DNA from 2 places in the Chroococcidiopsis sp. [FACHB-1243] genome. Region 2 is predicted to be linked to the other one. Evidence: riboswitches for the same ligand, from Rfam matches in the RefSeq annotation. Region 2 holds a riboswitch; the other holds the start of a gene.
The links. Region 2 has a riboswitch for cyclic di-AMP ahead of H6G17_RS15740 (hypothetical protein). Riboswitches for the same ligand answer to the same signal wherever they lie in the genome.
Positions count from the first base shown of each region.

Region 1: it holds a riboswitch for cyclic di-AMP, as region 2 does, so the genes downstream of both, ntrB (nitrate ABC transporter permease) here and H6G17_RS15740 (hypothetical protein) in region 2, are expected to answer to the same signal.

Region 1 covers NZ_JACJQX010000012.1:114,270-125,290, reverse strand. The annotation lists gene H6G17_RS11295 (DNA adenine methylase) at 1-669, shown strand, start outside; gene H6G17_RS11290 (PD-(D/E)XK nuclease superfamily protein) at 666-926, opposite strand; gene H6G17_RS11285 (hypothetical protein) at 1,219-1,830, shown strand; gene H6G17_RS11280 (antibiotic biosynthesis monooxygenase) at 1,858-2,151, opposite strand; gene H6G17_RS11275 (transglutaminase family protein) at 2,245-3,030, shown strand; gene H6G17_RS11270 (DUF1350 family protein) at 3,057-3,830, shown strand; gene H6G17_RS11265 (methyltransferase domain-containing protein) at 4,393-5,178, shown strand; gene H6G17_RS11260 (universal stress protein) at 5,472-6,089, opposite strand; gene H6G17_RS11255 (ABC transporter ATP-binding protein) at 6,253-7,092, opposite strand; gene H6G17_RS11250 (ABC transporter substrate-binding protein) at 7,135-8,535, opposite strand; gene ntrB (nitrate ABC transporter permease) at 8,615-9,457, opposite strand; cyclic di-AMP (ydaO/yuaA leader) riboswitch at 9,557-9,705, opposite strand; gene H6G17_RS11240 (ArsB/NhaD family transporter) at 9,841-11,021, opposite strand, start outside.
Region 2 covers NZ_JACJQX010000019.1:90,257-101,277, reverse strand. The annotation lists gene H6G17_RS15770 (hypothetical protein) at 1-398, opposite strand, end outside; gene H6G17_RS34150 (hypothetical protein) at 725-850, opposite strand; gene H6G17_RS15765 (GNAT family N-acetyltransferase) at 904-1,374, shown strand; gene H6G17_RS15760 (hypothetical protein) at 1,454-2,227, opposite strand; gene mtnB (methylthioribulose 1-phosphate dehydratase) at 2,307-2,960, opposite strand; gene H6G17_RS15750 (cupin domain-containing protein) at 2,987-3,541, opposite strand; gene H6G17_RS15745 (selenium-binding family protein) at 3,562-4,917, opposite strand; cyclic di-AMP (ydaO/yuaA leader) riboswitch at 5,287-5,422, shown strand; gene H6G17_RS15740 (hypothetical protein) at 5,562-5,774, shown strand; gene H6G17_RS15735 (VOC family protein) at 5,885-6,331, opposite strand; gene H6G17_RS15730 (NAD(P)-dependent oxidoreductase) at 6,550-7,611, opposite strand; gene hemE (uroporphyrinogen decarboxylase) at 7,612-8,658, opposite strand; gene H6G17_RS15720 (hypothetical protein) at 9,521-9,913, shown strand; gene H6G17_RS15715 (hypothetical protein) at 9,972-10,355, opposite strand; gene H6G17_RS15710 (MFS transporter) at 10,485-11,021, shown strand, end outside.

The DNA of each region.
Region 1 (11,021 bases), on a different contig from region 2:
AAAAAGTTTCCAGCAGTACTGACAGATATTAATCCTGAATTGATCGATGTATATTGTTGCGTGCGCGATCGCGTTGAGGAATTAATTGAGTTGTTGGCACGGCATCAACAGCAGCACGATCGCGATTATTATTATCGGGTGCGATCGCAGTTCACGGGAACGCCTGTGGAAATGGCAGCGCGATTAATTTATTTGAATAAAACTTGTTTTAACGGATTATACCGTGAAAACTCCAAAGGCGAATTTAATGTCCCAATGGGGAGATATACAAATCCTACTATTTGTAATGTAGAGTTATTACGTTTAGTTTCAGATTCTCTTCAATCTGTAGCAATAGAAGTTAGACCTTTTGACGCTATTTTAGAATTTGCTAAAACGGCAGAGGATTTTGTTTATTTCGATCCACCTTATCATCCTCTGAGCGAGACTAGTAGTTTCACGGGTTATAGTCGTTACTCTTTTAATGAAAACGATCAGATTAAATTGAGAGATACGTTTGCAGAATTAGCTCGGCGTGGGGTTGAGGTCATGTTATCTAACTCTGATTGTTCTTTCATTCAAGAATTGTATCAAGATTTTAAAATTCACAAAGTTTTAGCAGCCAGAGCTATTAATTCTAAAGCTGAGAGAAGAGGAAAAATTAATGAGTTATTAGTAACTTCATATTAAAGATGATTGTTAGCCCAACTAATAAAACTAGAGAGTGTATGAACTGCTACATAAATATCAGTACCATATATTCCTTGTCCTACGTAAACCTGTCTTGCATATCTTTTAGATAGATTAGTTGAGGTGAGCAGGCTTGGCAAGAGTTTTTTTCTCTGTAATTTCTTATCTACTTGAACGTATCCGTGTGCTAATAAGGTTGCTTCAACATTTTTTTCTAACACATTACCTGATTTATTTGCTCTACCACCTTGTGTCATTTTTATCCTGAATCTAGATTTGTAAGTCTTCTACAATTTATGATTCCCATGTAAAAGCTCTAATTATCAAACTGCGTCTAACTACAAAAATATAAAGACACAACGCAACTACTAGAAATTACGGAATCTCAGCTTTTTCTTGAATAATCCTTCTCAAGATAGAGGAATAGCTTGAAAGAGATCCCTTCTGGGGATAGAGTGACTCGTTTGATTTCAGGGATTATGCTGATTTTATCTAAACTCAAGTAGCAAATAACACAATAAATTACTTGAAAGGAGTTTTATTGAAATCATGTCTAATCTAAACCCAGGCAATAGCTATAACCGTGAAGTGCGTCAAGAGTCTTATCAAGATGCTAACGGTAACACCCATGTTAATGTGACAAAAACGACTGAATCTAATGATTCTTATCAACACGGATACGTACATGGGCGAGTTGCAGAACGCAGCACTCAAGAGAGAGCATCAACTGTAAGAGATAATGAAAATGCAGCGAGAGGTTTGCTTTTAGGAATTCTGCTAACAACAATTGCAGCTTTGAGTACGGGAGTCATTTGGTATTTGAATCAATCCCCTCAAGCATCTACATCGACACCACAACCTGTTCTCGTTCCCGTACCTAGCGACAAACCAAACACAGAATCTTCTACGGTCGATCGCAGTTCGGAAAAACAAACGATAATTGAGAGAATTAAGGAAGTTCCAGTTCCAGTTCTGCAATCGCCAGCATCTACTCCACAGCAGAACGAAAACACGACAACTCCCGTTCCTACACAGCCTGAAACTGAAGCTGAAACAACTCAACCTCAACAGAATAACAGTGCTACTACCGAATCTCAAACACCACCTGCTGAGGGTACGTTAGGTCAAGATACAACTACAAGCGAAAGTTCTTCTCAGTAGGCAATAGTAAGGTGGGCAATGCCCACCTTACGGTTGAATTTTTTCAAAATGTTCGACTACTGGAAATGGATCGTAAAAGTGGTGTAGTAGTTTTTTCCATTGTTGATATTCAGGAGATTTTCTAAATTCAACTGTATGAGCTTCTAAAGTCTTCCATTTAACAAGTAATAAATATTTCCCTTTAATTTCTATACATTTATGTAATTCGTGGGATAAATACCCATTCATAGAGGAAATAATTCTGGAAGCCTGTATGAAAGTTGCTTCAAAATCGCTTTCCATTTCTGACTTGACATTCAGCATTACTGCCTCAAGAATCATAAAATACCTCCTAAGAAGCTAGCTAATAATATAGTTTTTGTACTAACTATCATATATGTAAAGACTTATAAACTAAGTCACTAGGAGGTAGGAATGCGACTGAGTGCAGGGTGTCAAATTACATATGAAGTCAACGCGCCAACTCCACTCATTTTCATGCTTAGACCTCGCAGTGGATTGGGACAATGGGTGATGCGAGAGGAATACATCATCGAACCCAGCGCACAAGTTATAGAGTATACCGATAGTTATGGTAATTTGTGTCAGCGAATGGTAGCGCCTCCAGGTTCATTTCAGGTACAAACTACAGCTGAAGTAGACACCGCAGATAAAATTGATACTCAACCAGGCGCGCCGTATGTGTTGGTACAGGATTTACCGGAAGGTACGCTGCAATTTCTTTTACCCAGTCGCTATTGTCAAGCAGATTGCTTGGGAGATTTAGCAAATGAGATTGCTGGCGATGCTGCACCTGGATACGATCAAGTAGAGGCGATTCGCAGTTGGATTCAGCAAAATATAGAATATCGCTACGGTACGAGCGATGCTTCTACTTCTGCTGTGGATACAGCCGAGCAAAAAGTAGGGGTTTGTCGCGATTTTACCCATTTGGGTATTGCCTTAAGCCGCAGTTTGAATATTCCGGCACGGATGGTAGTAGGATATCTTTACGAGTTAGATCCGATGGATCTGCACGCATGGTTTGAAACGTTTGTAGGTGGACGTTGGTATACGTTTGATGCTACCCAAAAAGAACCAAGGGGTAATAGAATTGCGATCGCCTATGGACGAGATGCGGCAGATGTTGCCTTAGTTACCCAATTTGGTGCAGTACAATTGAAGAATATGAAAGTTTGGGTAGATAAAGCTAATACCTAAAACCCTACTCCCCACTCCCTAAGCTCATGGAATGGAAAGAAATTGCTGGGAACTGGGTTTTAGTTCCCCACAAACAAATCGGGATCGTGCATTTTTTAGGCGGTGCGTTTGTCGCTACTGCACCTCAACTGACGTATCGCTGGCTCTTAGAACAACTCGCTGAGGAAAATTACGTTGTCGTTGCTACGCCGTTTGTCAACACTCTAGATCATACTGCGATCGCCCGCTCGGTACTGAACGGTTTTGAAAACGCGATCGGACAACTTTACGCTAAATCTCTCCTCCGCAGCCGCTATTTACCAATTTACGGTGTAGGGCATAGTATGGGGTGTAAACTCCATCTATTGATTGGCAGTCTGTTCAATGTTGAACGCGCTGGTAATATCCTCATTTCTTTCAATAATTATGCGGCGCGAGATGCTATCCCCTTAGTACAGCAGTTGAATTTTAATCCAGGCTTCTCTGTCGAGTTTACTCCTTCACCCCTGGAAACCAATACTCTGTTGCAAACTCGTTACGAAGTTCGCCGCAACTTAGCGATCAAGTTTACCAATGACACGATCGATCAGTCTGAAGCTTTGGTGAAGTTGCTGCATCAACGCTTTCCGGGGATGGTGACATTAAAAACCCTCAGCGGTACTCATACCACGCCTTTAAGTCAAGACCTACAATGGCAAACTGGTTCTAACTTTACACCTCTCGATGCAGTAGGACAGTGGTTTAAGCAAGAGTTTTCTCGCGATTTAAGACAGCTAAGACAAACAATCGTACAGTGGCTTAATCCCGTTTCTATGTTGTGATGGCGATCGGTGTGTAGAAATACTATAGATTCGATCGCGCCTCTGTTGCATACATATAAAGTCAGTTAAATTCAGCTTTTTTAATCACGTATAAAATTATTGTCTATACTTAATTGTGTTTCCACCTAGCGATAGAGGAATTAAAGTTATGCAGTTTTTAACTTATTAACATATAGGCAAATTGCTCCTACATTACAGCAGTATTTATCTCTAAACCAGCGCACAGATATGCAAATTTTACTTACGCCACCATAATAGTAATTTTATAAGTTGGAATAACTCTAGTCATATATACCTGACATACAGAGTTAAAAATGTTGCGAATTGATATATACCTTAGCTCGATCGCACAAGATTTGTAGCTATAGAATTGCACTCTATAATACGAATTTAAGCTGAATTAGAGCTTTGCAACTCATACGAACGGAGTTGACTTGTCAGCTTATCAATTTTAAGTTTCAAGTACATTATTGCTGATAAATACATTCTTTAACATCGCTAGGTTTCTGATATTAGCGATCTAAAAGTGTAGCCATTTTAATCAGGTATAAGGAGATAGATTGTGAGCCAATTTGATAGTATTGGACAGCTTTTTCCACCTAAGAGAAAAGGTTTTTCTGAGCAGCTCAAGAAAACATTTAATAATGGAAAACAACTGCTACCAAAGAGTTTTAAGCAATCTGCCAAGCAAGCATTAAAACCTTTATTTATGCTCAAAACAAGAGTAGAGCTACTACAGACAGGCGTGCAGCCTTTAGCAGAAAACTGGTGTGAGAGAGGAGTTAGCGCTCATCGCGTTTATTTAGATTGGTATTTACAAAAATTGGCGGCAGATATTAAAGGTGATTGCCTAGAATTTCAAGACGATACTTATACATCTCAGTTTAGGGAGCAGATTACCAAGCTAGATGTTTTAAACAAGGATTATATTCCAAATGCAACTATTGTTGCCGATTTAACTCAACCAAACGATCTACCCAGTAATACTTATGACTGTATCATTTGTACGTATGTTTTACACATAATTGCAGAACCAGAAAAAATCGTTTCAGAAATGCATCGTATTTTGAAGCCAGGGGGTGTATTACTGATTGCCGTACCGAATATTACAATCAATTATCCTGCCTATCCCGAATACTGGCGCTTTACAGCTCGCGGTTTGCACTACATCTTAGCTAAATCTTTTCTTGCCGAACAAATCGACATACAAACTTATGGAAATTCTCTTGTAGCTGCTGGAGAACTCCGAGGCATGGTAGCTTATGATTTTGCTAAGGCGAAATTGGAATATAACGATCCGCGTTTCCCGCTGATTGTTTGCGCGAGGGCAGTCAAATCAGAGCAATAATATAGAGAGCGGATGCGATCGCCATAAGTTCAGATTACCACTCTATCGGTTGGCGATCGCGGAAAAAGCTGCTTGTGGATTCATCATCCGCTAAAGTTGCCAGCCACACAATTAGTTAGAATAACTTTAATATTTTGTTTTGCTAATTAACGGCAAGTTTCTAAACCCAAACCGCGATTTGTTCCCGTCACGATCGCAACTTTTTTAACTTCGCTCATATTTTTTTATCCTCGCAAAGTTTGAAAAGTCTCCTAAAAACATATTAGACTTCTGGCTGGATAAATTTTATGCATTTATTCAGAAATTCCTAATATCGCGCAGGGAAGACTTGGATCTAACTGTCGAATCACTAGACTATTTTGAGAACGACAACCTAACAGCAGTATGTCTGCTGTTTCAGTCTCTACAATATTTTTGAGTTCCGTAGCTAAAGAACCAAATCGTAGATGAGCTACAAACGTACCTTTCCATGCTTCAGCTAAACATCGCGCTCGCCATAAAATTTCGTCTGCTTGTGCTAACAAAACTGTTTTAGATTTAGTTGCGAGTGCCTGAGTTCCAGAGAAAGTGGCAACAGGTACAGATTTCTTTTGTTCTCGACGATAAGCTTTTGAGGAGCTAGAACTATAAATTTTAGTCAGTAACTCTATTTGTACTTCATCTAAGACATAAACAACGTGAATTGTGACTTGGTTTTGAGTCGCCAAGCGAGTTTGATGAGCAATTAATAAAGCTAGATCTAACGCTGCTTGGCTGTCAGGAGAACCGTCATAACCGACAACTAAATTTAGCGATCGCTCGGATGTATTATTCTGAGTTTGATATCCTGTTGGCATCCGCAAAATCAGGTTGTGTACGTCTTGACTACCTAGAGCATTTTGCAGCCGCGCCAGAATGGGTTTGAGGTTCACAGTTTTTCCTTTGGGTAAGTGGAGGGAGACAAAATTCAAAATTCACGCATTCAAAATTGGGACAAGGGGGACAAGGGGGACAAGGGGGACAAGGGAGAATCTAGATAGATATACATTTTTCTAGCTTCTGACTCCTGACTTCTGACTCCTGACTTCTGACAAATTATTCGTCTTGGGTGAAATAGCGATCGAGAAAATCTAAAGCGCGATCGCGCAATTCCACGTATTCTGTTGAATGTCGCATGGCATGGCGATCGCGTGGATGAGGAAAGGGAACGTCGATGATTTCGCCAATTTTAGCGTTGGGACCATTTGTCATTAAAACAATGCGATCGGACATATAAATTGCCTCTTCTACATCATGAGTAATCATCATCACCGCCTGTCGCTGATGTTCCCAAATATCTAAGACTTGTCTTTGTAATTTCCCGCGAGTGAGAGCATCTAGCGCTCCGAAAGGTTCGTCCATTAGTAACATTTTCGGACGAGTTGCTAAAGCTCGTGCAATTCCTACTCGCTGTTTCATTCCTCCCGATATTTCATCAGGATACTTATCTGCTGCCGCTGTTAAATTCACCATTGCTAAGTGTTCGTTCACAATGCTAATTTTTTCGGCACGGCTAGCATTTTTTATCACTTCATCTACTGCGAGCCTAACATTTTCCCGTACTGTTAACCACGGTAATAGGGAATATTGCTGAAACACCATCATCCTTTCTGCGCCTGGTTTGCGGATTTCTCTCCCTTCCAGCCTTACCGATCCGGCAGTAGCTTTTTCTAACCCAGCCACAATTTTCAGTAGAGTTGATTTACCGCAGCCAGAGTGACCGATAATAGAAATATACTCATCTTCCGCTATAGTCAGATCGATGCCATCTAGCACGACGAATTCACTGCCATTAGGATTGCGATAAGATTTGACGAGGTTTTTAATTTCTAGGAAGTTACGAGAATTATAGTCAAGTTCGTTTTGGTTAGGATAAAAACTTGTGGATTTGGTCATAAGATTATAGGGAGTAGGGAAAATACCAACTACTAACTACTATTAACTAGACAAAAAGAAAGATTTTGGGCGATTTGCTCTAATTTCAAAACTGTTGAGATATCCCACTGGATCGCTAGGATCGAAGGCTTTTTTGTCAAGAAAAGCTGTGGCTGGTTCTATTTTGTAATCTTCTTTTGGACATTCAATTCCCATTTCGGCGGCGATGTCGCGGTATAAATCGGTTCTCCATGCTTTTCGGGCTACAGCTTCGGCATTTTTGGGAACTTCTGGGATTTGTCCCCACCGTACCGATTGAGTCATTAACCACAAACTTTGAGACTGCCATAAAAAGGTGGAATGGTCGTTTGGTATTGTGGCAAGGTGAGCGGGATAATCGAAAAAGACTGTTGTTTCCGGTGCTTTGACCAGCCGCTTTTTGTCATCGAAACCACCATAGTTGTACTCTCCAACGATCGCAGCGCGGGTCAATTTCGGCTTAGCCGCAGTAAAGGAACGTTGTGAAATGACTTTAGCAACTTCTTCCCGATTTTCTGGTCTACCGCAATACTGACAGGCTTCAATCATTGCCTTAACTAGCGATCGATATGTTTTTGGGTAGTTGGTAATAAAGCTTTCCATCACCCCCAGCAATCGATCTGGATGTCCTTGCCACACTTCTTTACCTTGGGCAAAGGTAAAACCTACACCCTCATTTCCTGTAATGGCGCGAGTGTTCCAGGGTTCGGCAACCATATAAGCTTGCATCGCCCCAATCCGCACGTTCGTTACCATTTGGGGGGGAGGAATGATGATAATCCGAAATTCTTTGGTTGGATCGACACCCGCCGCCGCTGAGAGGTAGCGGACGAAATATTCGTAGATGGCAGAACTCAACACGACTGCCCAGACTCGCTTCTCTGAAGCCAGGTTGTCAAAATAATTGCGAAAATCGCGCCCGAATTCTTCTAGATTGCCGTTGTACTCCCGCCAGGGACGCAAACCTGCATCCCACATGGCGCGGTTCATGGTCATAGCGTTGCCGTGACGGTGGATCGTCATTGCCGCACACAGGGGAGCATGACGTGCGCCTTCTGCCCCTGTCCTGGCGTTGGTGACAGCGCCGCTGACAACGGGAGCAGCATCGGTACGTCCGAAGATGATGCCATCTCGCGAAGTTCCCCAGCTAGCTTCGCGGTTGAGTTTGACATTTAGTCCGTACTTGCGGAAAAATCCTTTCTGCCAAGCGATCGCAAATGGGGCGCAGTCGTTGACTGGTACGTAACCTACGGTCAAATTTGGTTTTTCTAAGGTTTTCGGATCGACAATTTGTTCGATCGCTGCGGCTTCTGCTGTAAGTCCTGTGGCGCTTCTGTCGCCGCTAATCGCGCAACCACCCAGCGACATTCCCGCCGCTGTCGCGCCTATTCCTGCTAAAAACTCGCGTCGCGTCCAGTTGTTCATGGTTATTTGTCATTGGTCATTGGTCATTTGCCAGACAAATAGTAGAGACGTTACATGTAACGTCTCTACATGCGCAAATTTATGCGGGGCGGCGGTGGATGACTAGAGATTCAATTTTGGCAACGGCGAAGTCTAGCAGTAAGCCTGTTAAGCCAATTACCAATACTGCGAGGAAGACGGAACTGAGATTGAGGCGACTCCATTCATCCCAGACAAAAAAGCCAATCCCAACACCACCTGTGAGCATTTCTACAGCAACAATTACCAGCCAAGCGATACCTAAACTAATTCGCAAGCCTGTAAAAATATAAGGTAAACTAGCGGGCAAAATAATTTTAGTTATCTGTCTCCAACGTGGCATTTCTAAAACTCTAGCAACGTTGATATAGTCTTTCGATACGCTAGAAACACCCAAGGCTGTATTAATAATTGTGGGCCACAAAGAAGTAATAAAAATTACAAAAATTGCCGATGGATCTGCCAAATTAAAAATTGCTAAGGCGATCGGCAACCACGCTAAAGGCGATACGGGTTTGAAGATTTGAATAATGGGATTGAGTGCCATCATTGCTGGCTTTGACATTCCAATCAGGAAGCCAACAGGAATTGCTACTGCTGCGCCTAATGCAAATCCGATTAATACTCGTCGCAGACTTGCCAACAACAGCCAGCCAATGCCTAAATCGCCTGGACCGCGTTGGTAAAATGGGTTGAGAATGTAGTCTAAATTCGCTACTAGTGCTTGTGGTGGAGTAGGCATTAATTCGGGATTGACAAGAGCGATCGCCCACCACAAAATAATGATGCCTAAGAAACCAGCGGCAGGTAACAGAACAGCATCCCTGACAACAATCGGTCTAACCCTTTTCCACGCAGCTTGTCCGGCTACTGCTAGAGTAGCAAGATTTAACTGAAATATCATATTGATACTCCTCAGAGTCGATCGCAGGTACGTAAAATCGAGTAGTACCAGATAGGAACACTGATGAGTTCAGAACATTAATGAAATAATGCTTACTCTTCAGTCTCCTCTCAATGCCTACGAAGTTAGCTGACGGGCTAGGACTGAGAGATGTCCCTCTTAAATCTAAGATAAGCCCCTTAAATTGGTTCCTCCGCTTTAGTGTCATCTATATGCAGATGAAAGACTAAATTAGGCTGACTTACTCTAACTGTCCTAAGATATCATCACTATTTCTCTACCGTCAATCATTCTATAGATATATGTATTTATTTGGTAATTAGTAAGGCGGCGATTAGAGTTTTTTGAGTGGCGATCGCAAATCGCAAATGACAAATGACCAATTAAATCAAAAACCGAATTGTAACGTATATAGCAGCAGTTATTAATTGAACTGCCATCACGGGCAAACCATATTTAAGAAAGGTTTTAAATGAAATTCGCCGCCCGTGTTGTTCGGCAATTCCGGCAGCAACTATATTAGAAGAAGCCCCCACTAAAGTTCCATTTCCACCTAACGTTGCACCAAACATCATGGCGTAAAACAGAGGTAAGACTTCTGCTGGTAAATCTCCTGTAAAACTTTTATCTAAGATCGCTGGTGATGCTAAACCAATATTGACTACATACTGTTTGAGTAACGGAACCATTGCCACAACCAAAGGAATGTTTGGCACGACGCTTGAGACTATACCAACAAAGAAGAGTAACGCTAGCGAACCTAAAGCAATATTTTTCCCTAAAATGACTGCTAAAACACCAGAAAGGCTAGTCACGACTCCAGTTTTCTCTAGTCCACCAATTAAGACAAAAATGGACATAAAAAATATTAACGTACTCCAATCGACATCTCGCAAAATATTATTAACTGTATCAATTTTGCTATGATGCGACAGTAACAAGGCTAAAGCTGCACCTAATAAAGCTACCGCAGCAGGAGAAATTGGAATTGGTAACATTTCCCCAATAACAAAGAATATCAAAACACCAGCAATCAAAACAATTCCTAATGTTAAAACTTGAGGATGATTGATTTTTGGATGGGGGAGATGTTCTAAATCTTCTAAATCTTTATGCCAAATTTTACGAAATAGAAATGGTAGCATTGCAATCACAGTAATAACTGCAATAACTCCACCTAAACTGAGGCGCGAGAGGTAATCAATAAAGCTGACGTTTACGGCATCTCCGACAATAAATGTAGCTGGATCTCCTACCAATGTTAGTAATCCGGCACTGTTGGCTACGAATACCATTAAAATGAGTAGCGGTACAAAGTTTACCCCTACTTCCTCAGCAATCGGAGGAATCAGCGGTGCTAGTAACATAACTGTTGTAGCATTGGGCAAAAAAGCGCAAATTGGAGTTGTAATTGCCACAATTCCCAGTAGCAAGCGCTTGCCTTGTCCTTTAGCTAAAATTACAATTTGGGTGGCTAAGTATTCAAAAACTTTTGTAGGTTCAAATGCTCTTACCAACACCATTACGCCAAAAAACAAAGCAATAGTAGAGTAGCTATTACCAA
Region 2 (11,021 bases):
GCCTCAATCGGATATTTTCGTTTTTGACTACCAATGACGACTGATTCAGCTACGAATTGCGAACCACCATCAGCAGGTCTGAGTCTACCGTTAATTTGGCTGCCTGCGGGAATCACGACATTTCCGCGCTCCGAGCGAACGCTTGTTGCTGTAGTTAGCGTCAGTCTGACTGATTCTTTAGGCGTAACCAGCACTCTATCTGACTTTTTGTATCGCACTGGAATGACCGTGCCAACTGGCACGATTGACTGAGATGATTGCGCAATTAAGAGTTTACTAGAGTTCGATTGGGGTGCTGCAACCGGAGTCGCAGCGATCGCAGGTACTATTGTGGCAGAAGCCATTCCCAGTGCCATCAGTGCCGCAACTTTGGCTTGCCAGGAATTAGAAATGAACATATAAAGTCTTTCTCCTAATTTATCGAATTAGAGATTTTACATCTTAATGACGTAAAACCAAATAAATTGTTCTTTAAGTTTATGCTCCTTAGTGGTGAAAACATGGAACTTGCAGACACAGCTCTTAATTTTACGCTTTGATGCTTCTGTTTTAATTTTATTCAAGCTTTGATTCAAGTGAATTTCAGTCCGGTATTTCACCAGCACGAGTTTTATCGAATTCTACCTTAGTGTAGAAGTCAATTTCTGATAGATTTACTAGCTCGTTTCCTTAATTTCTAAGCGTTAGCAATACTTCTCAATCCAAAAATAGTAAGGATTACTTGTTAATTCATTTGGTCTAAAATTGCTAAACAAGAACTAGTAAATAGTACAGACTGAGTGCGATCGCGTAAATGTAATTGATTCAAAACACTCGTGATGCGATCTTTCATCGTGCGCTTGGAAATCAACAGCGCTTGAGCGTCCCTGTTACAATGAAGCGTACAGATGGGGTAGTTTCATCATGACAGTTACTCTTGATAGTAGCGGTGTTAATATTCGCCCAGCTACTACGCAAGATGTTGAGGCGATCGCGATTTTGTCTCACCAACTTGGCTATCTTGTTTCGACTATTGCCATAGAGCAGCGCCTGTACCAAATTTTATCAGATAGCAATCATATTATCTACGTAGCCACAGGTTTAGACGATCGAGCGATCGCCTGGATTCACGCTTACACTTATCACTCGCTGCTGACAGATTTTCATGCTAAAATTGGCGGTTTAGTTGTAGCGCCAAGCGATCGCGGTGCTGGTATTGGGAGAAAATTGCTAGATCGAGTTGAAAGCTGGGCAAAGACACGCGGATGTCAAAGTATATTAGTTCGATCTAATATTGTCCGTTCAGCAGCTCATCATTTCTACCAAAAATGCGGCTACAGCCAAGTCAAAACGTCTTTGGTATTCCACAAAGTTTTGTTATATGACGATCTGTAGGGGTGGGTTCGCCCAAAGTCTCTATTTTCACACCGAGATCTTGCTAAACCCACCCTTGCCAAAACGTACAGCAGCAAGTTTAATTATCTTCACGCCTGCGATAATCAGAGTCCCTATTGCGACGATAATCAGAATCGCGGTAATCATCATTTCCAGAACGCGAGGCAACAAAGTCTTCCTCTAATCTCAAATCTAAATCTGTATCTGGTCTGATGACAACAACTTCAACTTCTTTTTGTTTGCGACCTCTCAATAAGACTTCTCCCAATACACCTACACCTGCACCAGCTAAGACTTCACCTAGATCGATTCCACCAAAAATTTCACCCAAAACCGCACCAGCAGCAGCCCCAATCACCGCGCCTCTAAGGATATCGGGATTTGATTTTTCATCAATGATTTCCGTGTCGGTAATCTCCCGCGACGTTGCTTCAATTGGATAACCGCGATCGCGACCTTCTAAAACTAAATTTTGCGCAACAAATTGAGTTCCGCGATCGGCAGGTCTGAGTTCGCCTTCAATCCGACTACCAGCGGGAATTGCGATTCTACCGCTTTCAGACTCGACATCTTCAGCCACAGTCAATGTTATGTCCGCTGTTTCTTCTGGAGAGACAATAATTTTTTTTCCTCTATCATAAGTTACCGGAATTATCGTTCCTCTAGGGACAACACCACCAGAAGATCCGCGATACTCATCGTCGCGAGAGTCAGGAAAGAGTTGGGCAATTTCAAAAGAGGGAGAATTGGCGATCGCTGGAGTAGAAATCAAAAGCGGTACAAACGCTGTTACGGTCATTCCCATCGCCATTAAAAAAGCAGTTTTTGACTGCCAGCGATTGAACAATAGCATTGACTTTCTCCTATAAAGTAGACTCAGGTTATAAGTTATGAAGAAAAGAGCGCTCTATTGTTCCCGTGACCTCCCATTTTCAAAAAATTCCAGCTTGGCGCGCTGCTACCATGTATCGAAAAATGTATTCTATCAACTCAACATAATTACGCGCTGAGGTGAGGGAATCTGCCCAGACAGTCACGCCATGATTGCGGATTAACAAAGCTGAGATTTGCGGTAATTGAGTGCTGAAGCGATCGCTAATTTCTGCGGCAATTTGAGGAACTTCTAAATAATTTTCAAATATGGGAATTGCCACCTGGGGGTTTTCTTCCCATACACCCAAGCCTTTAACCATTTCCAGGGGTGGTAGTGGCAAATTATCTTTCTCAGTAAAATGAGAAACTAAATTTGCTTCAATTGAGTGGACGTGATAGCAAGCTTGAGCCGCTGGAAACAAGCTATAAATTACTTGATGAATTATCGTTTCTGCCGAGGGTTTAATATTAGCAGATGCTCTTTCTAAGATTGTACCATCGAGGGCAACGCGAACGAAATCGCTAGTTGATAGCTCTCCTTTTGCCTTCCCACTTGCTGTAATCCAAAAACTATCGTCAGCATGACGAGCGGAAAGATTTCCTGCCGTTCCTACCATCCAATCTTGACGGTAGAAATAACGAGCAGCATCGATCAATTCAAATTGCGGAGCGGTAGTTTTGCTATTAGTTACTGAAGGTTGATAATTAAGCATGAATCAGATGTATTAAATATGATAAATTACGCGATCGCACTTTGACGAAACCGAATCTCTTTGCCCGTATATTGAGGAATCCAACCTGTTGTATCGATAAAATATCGTACTGCTTTGACTCGCCGGGCTGGTGTTAAATAAAACCAATGCTCGGTTCCGGCGGGGACGTTAATATACTCTTCTGGTTGTACTGTGAGTTCTACTTGGCTACCATCAGGACGCACGAAACCAAATATCCCTTCACCATCGACAATATACCTAACTTCATCATCGGCGTGAGTGTGAATGAGATCGAATTTTGCTAGCATCTCATCTAAGTTTGGAATTCCAGGATGTAATGCAATTAAATCGCGAGATTGATAACCATCTGTCTGTTTGAGTTGCTCAAAATAAGTATCTAAAGCCGCGAGAACACGTTCTTTTTCCTCCGAATTTAAGCTTTCTTGGACTAACAATTGCCGCAATTGTGAATCTTCTCCCACACTCCAGTAATTGAGTTGAATATTTAGGGAAGCTAACTCGCGGCTAATATCACCAAGTTGAGTGTATATCGTACCGTCTTCTAATTTGAGGATTGCCATAGTCAGTTATCAGTTTAATGCTAAATCCAAATATCTGAAGTACAATCTCCGCCAGGATATCGCATTTCATGGGCGCGGGCTGCACCGTTTGGTTCTTGACCGAAATCTATGTAAAAGTTTTCATTAATTTTCAATCCTCCATTTTCCGTGTCGCAATCAATTTGCAACATATAAGACCCCTGTTTAGCCAAATCTGGATAGAATTGATTATCCCAAGTACTGAATAGAGAGTTAGTGACGTACAACCGCTTGCCATCTAAACTTAATTGCAGCATTTGGGGACCACCTTGCAATTTCTGCTCCTGGACTTCGCTACCTTTTCCTAATAAACCACCATACCAAACTTGCCCAGTCAATTGAGGCTGATAAGGATTGCTAATGTCATACTGACGAATATCTCCATGCAACCAGTTGGAAAAATAGAGATAGCGATCGTCCATTGACAGCAAAATATCGGTAATCAAAGAAGGCACGGGAATTTCCCAGTCTTGAACCTCTACGGATGGAACATCAATAACTTTCTCAACTGTCCATTGTCCATTCGATTTGTGCCAGTGCCAAATATTACTACTTAAGGCTGCACCAACATAGCCGTGTGTACTATCTGGGTTGTGATGAAAACGGACTTCTAAAGGAATTAAACCTTCTACACCTAAGTCAAAACTTTGAATAATTTCGTGTTTTTTCCAGTCCCAAAAATGCAATTGCTGACCGTAATTTCCGGCTGCGACATCGTTGAGGTCAAAACTAGGATAATACGTTTTAGGCGCGCCCCATTCGCTACTTACCATAATGTTATGGCGCGGCTGATACCAAAAGTCATAATTAAACTTCATCGTCGTGGCTTGTTGTTCCCAGCGTCCGACAATATCAAAGTTTTCATCGAGTAGCAAAAAGCCGCCAGGTGCATTCCCTTGACTATCACCTAGCATTGAAATCATGACATGTCCATCTGCTAAACAGTGGACTGTATGAGGGGCTGTTAAATTTGTTTTCGCTTTGATTTCTTCTGCTTCAATGACTTTATAAATTTGAGGCGATCGCGCCTCTTTTGTATCTACAATATAAATCCGGCTCGATCGCTGTCCAGGTACGATCGTAAAGCGACGAGATTTACTCGCGTCACCGTGACACGAACTACATGCATTCCAACCAAAATGATGTAACTCATCGCCTAAATAAGGCATGGGTAAGCGATGAATTACCTGAGAATATGTCGGAGAGTCAGGATCGACATCAATCGTCGCTAAATAATCTGGTGCTTCAATTCCCGTACCCGTATAAAGGGCGATCGCATACAATATCTTTTCTCTCTCTGCTTGCATCGCCACTTGGGGAGATGCATAGCCAGGACCGCAGCAAGCATGATTGGTCATTAGTCATTCGTCATTGGTGAGTGGCTGGTGACTAGTGACTAGTGGCTGGCGACTGGTGGCTAGCTTCTGAATATCTAGTTACTACTCACGCGATGTGCATTTTAATCTATCGCCCCCGATTTGGCGGGGGTTGGGCGATCGCAAGACTATACTACCTTGCACGAGATCCCCTCTAGCTCCCCAATCAAAGGAGAGAAACTGTTAGATACTAATTAAACTAGCATTAACTGCTAGGAATACCGTAATATTTTGGATTTTTTACAAATAGTTAATATACAATTCTTGATAATCTAGCTAGAAATACTTCACGGTTTGTAACTTTTATTGACAGAACGTAGGGAGCGTGGTTTAGGATGTAGTTAACCAGATTAAATAAGTCAGCCTAATCCAATCATAATTGGAGCGGAGGAACCGAATTCTGGGGCTTATCTCTGAGACAAACAGAGAGGGACATCTCTCAGTCCTAGCCCGTCAGCTAACTTCGTAGGCGTTGAGAGGAGACTGTAAAGATCGAAGATTTTCTAGATCGCATTCAGTGTCCTTGGCTGGTTTAAACCCGCTACGTTCTACCTGTACTTGGCGCTGAGGAAGCTTTTCCTATGGTAGCCAGAAGCAGGGAAGCTAGCCTACTAAGGAGAAATACCATGTTAAGAATTGGGGATTTTGTGCAACACAAGCAAACAGATCTAACTGGTGTTGTCATCGGTTACGGACATCAGATAATTGATGACATTTATTTGCCAACATTAGTGGTACATTTAGATCGAAGCAAAAGTTTCAGCCGCAAAGGTATTATGGAAGATCTATCTTCCAAGTGGTTGCCTGTGGAAACAAGAATGCATACTCATGCCGCATAGAGCTGAAAACTAGATTTTTGTTTCTGAGATTTTCGTGTCTGTTGTATTTTCCTGAGTTGTGAAGTGTAGGACTACCTGAGTCTGAATTGTCAGATTCAGGTTTTTTTTGCTCATACTGGATCGCACCGGATTTCTACCATAAATCCATCTGGATCGTAGCAGTAAACACCTCTACCTGTAGGGCGGCTGACGGGACCGTGGGCGATCGCAATTTGATTATCTTTCAATACTTCCACGGCGCGATCGAACAATTGCGGATCGATATCGAAGGCAAGATGATAGGCACGGGTAAAACTCCGTTCGGGATCGGGATCTGGTGGTGTTAACTCCGGTTCCCAGAACAAATCTAAAACCGTTCCATCTGGGGTGACGAAGTTAGCAACTTTGCCTTGCGCTACCAAATCGAGTAGAGTAGAGGGGATTTCATCGCCTGTCAGTTCGTGCAATCCCAGAATATGACAGTAAAAGTGGCGCGATGCTTGCATGTCTTTGACATTTAAGGCGATGTGGTGGACTCGCCGCAGGTTACCAGGTGCAAGGGTGCTGGGAGTAGTCATGATGAAGTCAGTCCTCGTAGGGGCGGGTTTTTGAAGATTCCTATACTAGGATAAATAGTTTTGCGGTTAAACCCGCCCGTACAGAAATGATGAAATCAGTCATCGTAGAGGCGGGTTTTTAGTAGGGTGCGTTGATTAACGCACCCTACAGGCTTACTTCGTTTTTTGTAGAGAGTTAGCAGAGTTCAAAGCCAAAGCAGAAACAATCAGTAACATACCTACAGATTCCGTAAGTCCCGGTTGTCTAGATTTTTACCACGAACCCCATGAATTCTTAAAGCATCGCTGAGAGTGGGACAATAATTAGGTAAGCCAAAGCTGCTAGGATTAATGACATTTTGATGAGTAAAATGGCGATATTGCAAACAAAATCTATCCCACTCTGCCATTTGAATGCGGAATAAAACTATAAATAAATTGGTCAAAGATGAATACAGAGGAATGCGGAAATAAATCTTTTTATTGAGATAAGTACAAATTTCTTCAATGGCTTGGTTAGCAGTTAATAGCTCTTGTCCGAGAACGTAGTGAATTGGTAGTTGGTAATTGGTAATTGATAATTGGTAATTGGTAGCTGCTTCCTTGTCCCTTTGTCCTTCTTCCCTACTCCCTGCTCCCCGCTCCCTGCTCCCTTTAATCAAATATTTGACGACTTGGGCAACATCTCGTCCGTGAATAAAATGGAAGCTGCCTTCTGTTTTGAAGAAACGGGCGATGTTAATCCACTTGACAACATCGGGTAAGCCAGCAGATAGGTGAGAGTATGGTTTCTGAGCGTCACCCCCTAGAACTAAGGTAGGAAATAGAACGGTAATTTTAGGGGCGATCGCTAATTCTGGTAATCTACTTAAAGTTTCGTATTTAGAACGGATATAATCTATGCCAAGTGACCCTGCTTCTTTTAACAAGTTATTTTGACGATCCAAAACGCTAGCTGTAGAAAAGTAAATGACCTGCTGACATTTTTCTGGATCGAGTAAATTTAATAGTTGAATTGTTTTATTAACGTTAATTTCAAAAGTATCTTTGCCACCCCAAACAGTAGCTACTAATACAGCAATATCAATTGTTTTCAGTAGATCGGCAAACTGTTCGATGTTAGCTAAATCGCCCTGTAATACTTTTACACCAGGGCGAGTAGTAATATCTATTTGTAATTTCTGAGGATTTCTAACTAGTAAATACAGTTCGAGATCGGTTTTCTGAACCAGGATTTCAGATAAATAGTGACCGATACATCCACTTGCACCAGTCACCAAAACTCGTTTTGAGGTTGTCATTTAATATTTAAGATTTTTAGCAGTTTCAAAGAAGAATCTGACATTATCTTCTGGAGTGTCGGGTAAGACACCGTGACCCAGATTGAGAATATGTCCTCTCGTACCTGCTTTTTTCACCGTATCGTAAATGCGATCGCGGATAAATTCATGAGAACCAAATAACACCCCAGGATCGAGATTTCCTTGCACGCCAATTTGATTCCCCAGTCTCGCCCGTGCGTCTGCCATATCTACAGTCCAGTCTACGCTGATTAGATCTGCTTTAGCTAGCGCCATTCTTTCTAATAAACCTGCACTTTCAGCTACCAAAAGAATCAGGGGTGTATCGGGATGGGTTTGTTTAACTTGTTGAAATACTCGCTGTTGATAGGGTAAAGCGAAAGTTTCGTAATCTTGAGGTGAAAGTTGACCTGCCCAAGAATCAAACATTTGTATGACTTGAGCGCCGCAGTCAATTTGGTAGCGAACGTAAATGGCGATCGCATCTGCTAGTTTTTCTAGTAGCTGGTGCAATACTGTCGGGTTAGAAAATGCCATACCCTTAATAATGGAATAGGTTTTAGAACCTTTTCCTTCAACTGCATAGGCTGCAAGCGTCCATGGCGCACCGACAAAGCCTAAAACTGTAGCTTTATTCCCGACTTCGGCTCGAAGTGCCTGTAATATCTCTTTAATAAAAGGTAAGGATTCTGCTGGTTCTAACTGACGCAAAGATTCAATTTGCGCTTGAGTCCGAATCGGCGAGTGAATGATTGGTCCCTTGCCTTCCGCAATGTCCATATCAATTCCCAAACCAGGCAACGGCGTGACAATATCGGAAAATAAAATTACGCCATCTGGTTGAAAAGCTCTCCAGGGTTGCAAAGAAACCTCAATCGCTACTTCGGGAATTTCAGAACGCTCCCGAAATGATGGGTACTTCTCGCGTAAATCTCGATACGCCTTCATATAGCGACCTGCCTGCCGCATCATCCATACTGGCGGGCGGTCTACTTCTTCTCCACGAGCAGCCCGTAGCAAGTGGGGAACCTGGGTTGCAACAACCATTCTTGCGCCTTGTAATCTTTCTGCAATTCTTTAGCGTATCATTTCACCATGCCATATTTACACCGGATTCTCGCGTAATACTATATGACAGTGGAATGTAAACTAATCACCATGCCATATTTACACCGGATTCTCGCGTAATCCAGTGGAATCTAAACTAGAGACTCTTAACCGCTGTCGAGCGCCATGCCATTTCTACCCGAGTAACGCACCAAAAACTGAGAGTGATGCGTTACGCAATCGTGCCTACGTAGATTTCAAAAATTAAATATGAGTCCTATAGATGACACGGTATAGCGTCGAGGTACTTTTTCGTAGAGTAGCATTAACCGCCAGACGCAGTACAAGTTAATAGCAGATTGGATGCGATCGCTATCCAAAAACCTTGTTAGAATTTACAAAAATATAATTTGTTTAATTTAAGTTAAACGATTTAATTAATCTTGATGTTGTCGATATTGTCGAGCTTTTGTAACATAGAAGATGAGCTATCTTTAGTTAGTTAGATAAGTATTTTTTGTTACCGTCGATCGCACAAACACAATTATATATTTGTATTTGCTGGATATATTGAGTAAAAATTAATGCAATCCAGTTAATAAGATCTGGCGATGGGCAAAATAAATAATTTGCTAGCGTCATAAAATTAGTTGACAAGCAAAAAGCAAGAACCAGTAATTAAGAATCAAAAGAATTGCCCTACCTCCGAAAATATACTTCTTTAGATAGATCGGACAAATAGACAAGCAAAACTCTCAGTAGAGATACTGAACTCTATTATTCGCTATACCTGTAAATATAGTATCCGTGGTCTTGCTACTAAAGAAGACAGTATTTTTGAATGCCGATCGAGGGAAGAAATATGTATAATAAGGCTGACTTTTTAAAACAGTACGTAGCGCAAACACAAATTGTACGGGAAGTAAAGCTGAGCGAACAAACTGTAAATGAAACAAAATCACCTCAGTTTAATACTTCCGATCTGCTCATGCTTTTAGGTCCGATTGGCTTTATTATGGGCTGGACAATTTTGTTTTTAATGCTATCTAAAATTGGAGTTGCGGCGCGAGATGAACTCTTGTTTACAATCAAGCGCTTTCAAAAAGTACCCTGTCGAAACTGTCAATATTTTACCAACAATCCTTATCTCAAGTGTGCTGTCAATCCTTGTGCCGTTTTAACAGAAGAAGCACTGAAATGCTCTGACTATAGACCAGCGGAAAAGGTTGAAGAATTAGACGACGAAGACTATTAGAAAAAGGCAAAAGACAGAGGACATAGGATTAACTTTTAGCTTTTGACTTTTAATTTAGTTAATATTTGCCATAATCGCGTTGCAAATCGAACAGAACTTTCTCGGCATACCACTGAATAGTTCTACCAGGATTCCGGTCTTTCGCTGCACTGAGGAGTCTATTTGCGGCTTGGCGATCGCCATGTAACAGTAGCAAGAGTTTTTTTTGTAGCGGGCGGGAAACCTGTTCTATCCTAATGGCAGTATCGCGATCTCCACTTCCTTCGCTATCATATGGTTTTTGGCGGCGAGGTGATGAAAATGGGGTAGTTCTGCCATGCTTTTTTGGCTGTATCCATCTGAGTCGGCGGCGAGATTGTTGAGAACGATAATAAGCAAACATTAATCCGAATATGATTGCAAATACAATTACTACACCTAGTAATACAAAAAGTTTCTGCATAGATATGACGGTAATAGCGAGTAAACTGAATTCGTGCTGCGAGTAGACAGCTATGAATATTCTGTATTGATAGTTCCCAATTTGTTACAAAATTTACTTCTATATGTCGTATCAATACTTAAAGCTTCAATGAATTTTTTTCAGAAAAATAACTTTTCGTCTCTGTTGCCGTCGCTGAACTCTCAAGTTTGGATTTTGGCAAGCGGTCGTTTCCTCTCAAATGTAGGTACGGGGTTTACCCTGTTTTACGCGCCAATTTTTTTCGTCAACCAAGTCGGCTTATCTGCCATTGCAGTCGGTTGGGCGTTGGGTAGTGCTTCTATTTCTGGAGTTGTGGGACGAATTTTGGGGGGAGCATTTTCAGATTCGCAGTTTTGGGGTCGTCGTCGCACTCTCTTACTATCAGCAGCGATCGCGGCGATCGCCTGTTTTGTCCTCGCCATTACTCCAGATTTCACCACTTTAGTTATCGGCAACTTACTATTGGGACTGGGACAAGGCTTGTATTGGCCCGCAACTGAAGCTGTTGTTGCCGATGTCACATCCACCGACCAACGCCGCGAAGCTTACGCCGTGACTCGCTTAGCCGACAATCTCGGGTTAGGGATGGGAATTGTATTTGGTGGAGTTTTGATTGGGACGACAGGAGCTTATCGAGCGCTATTT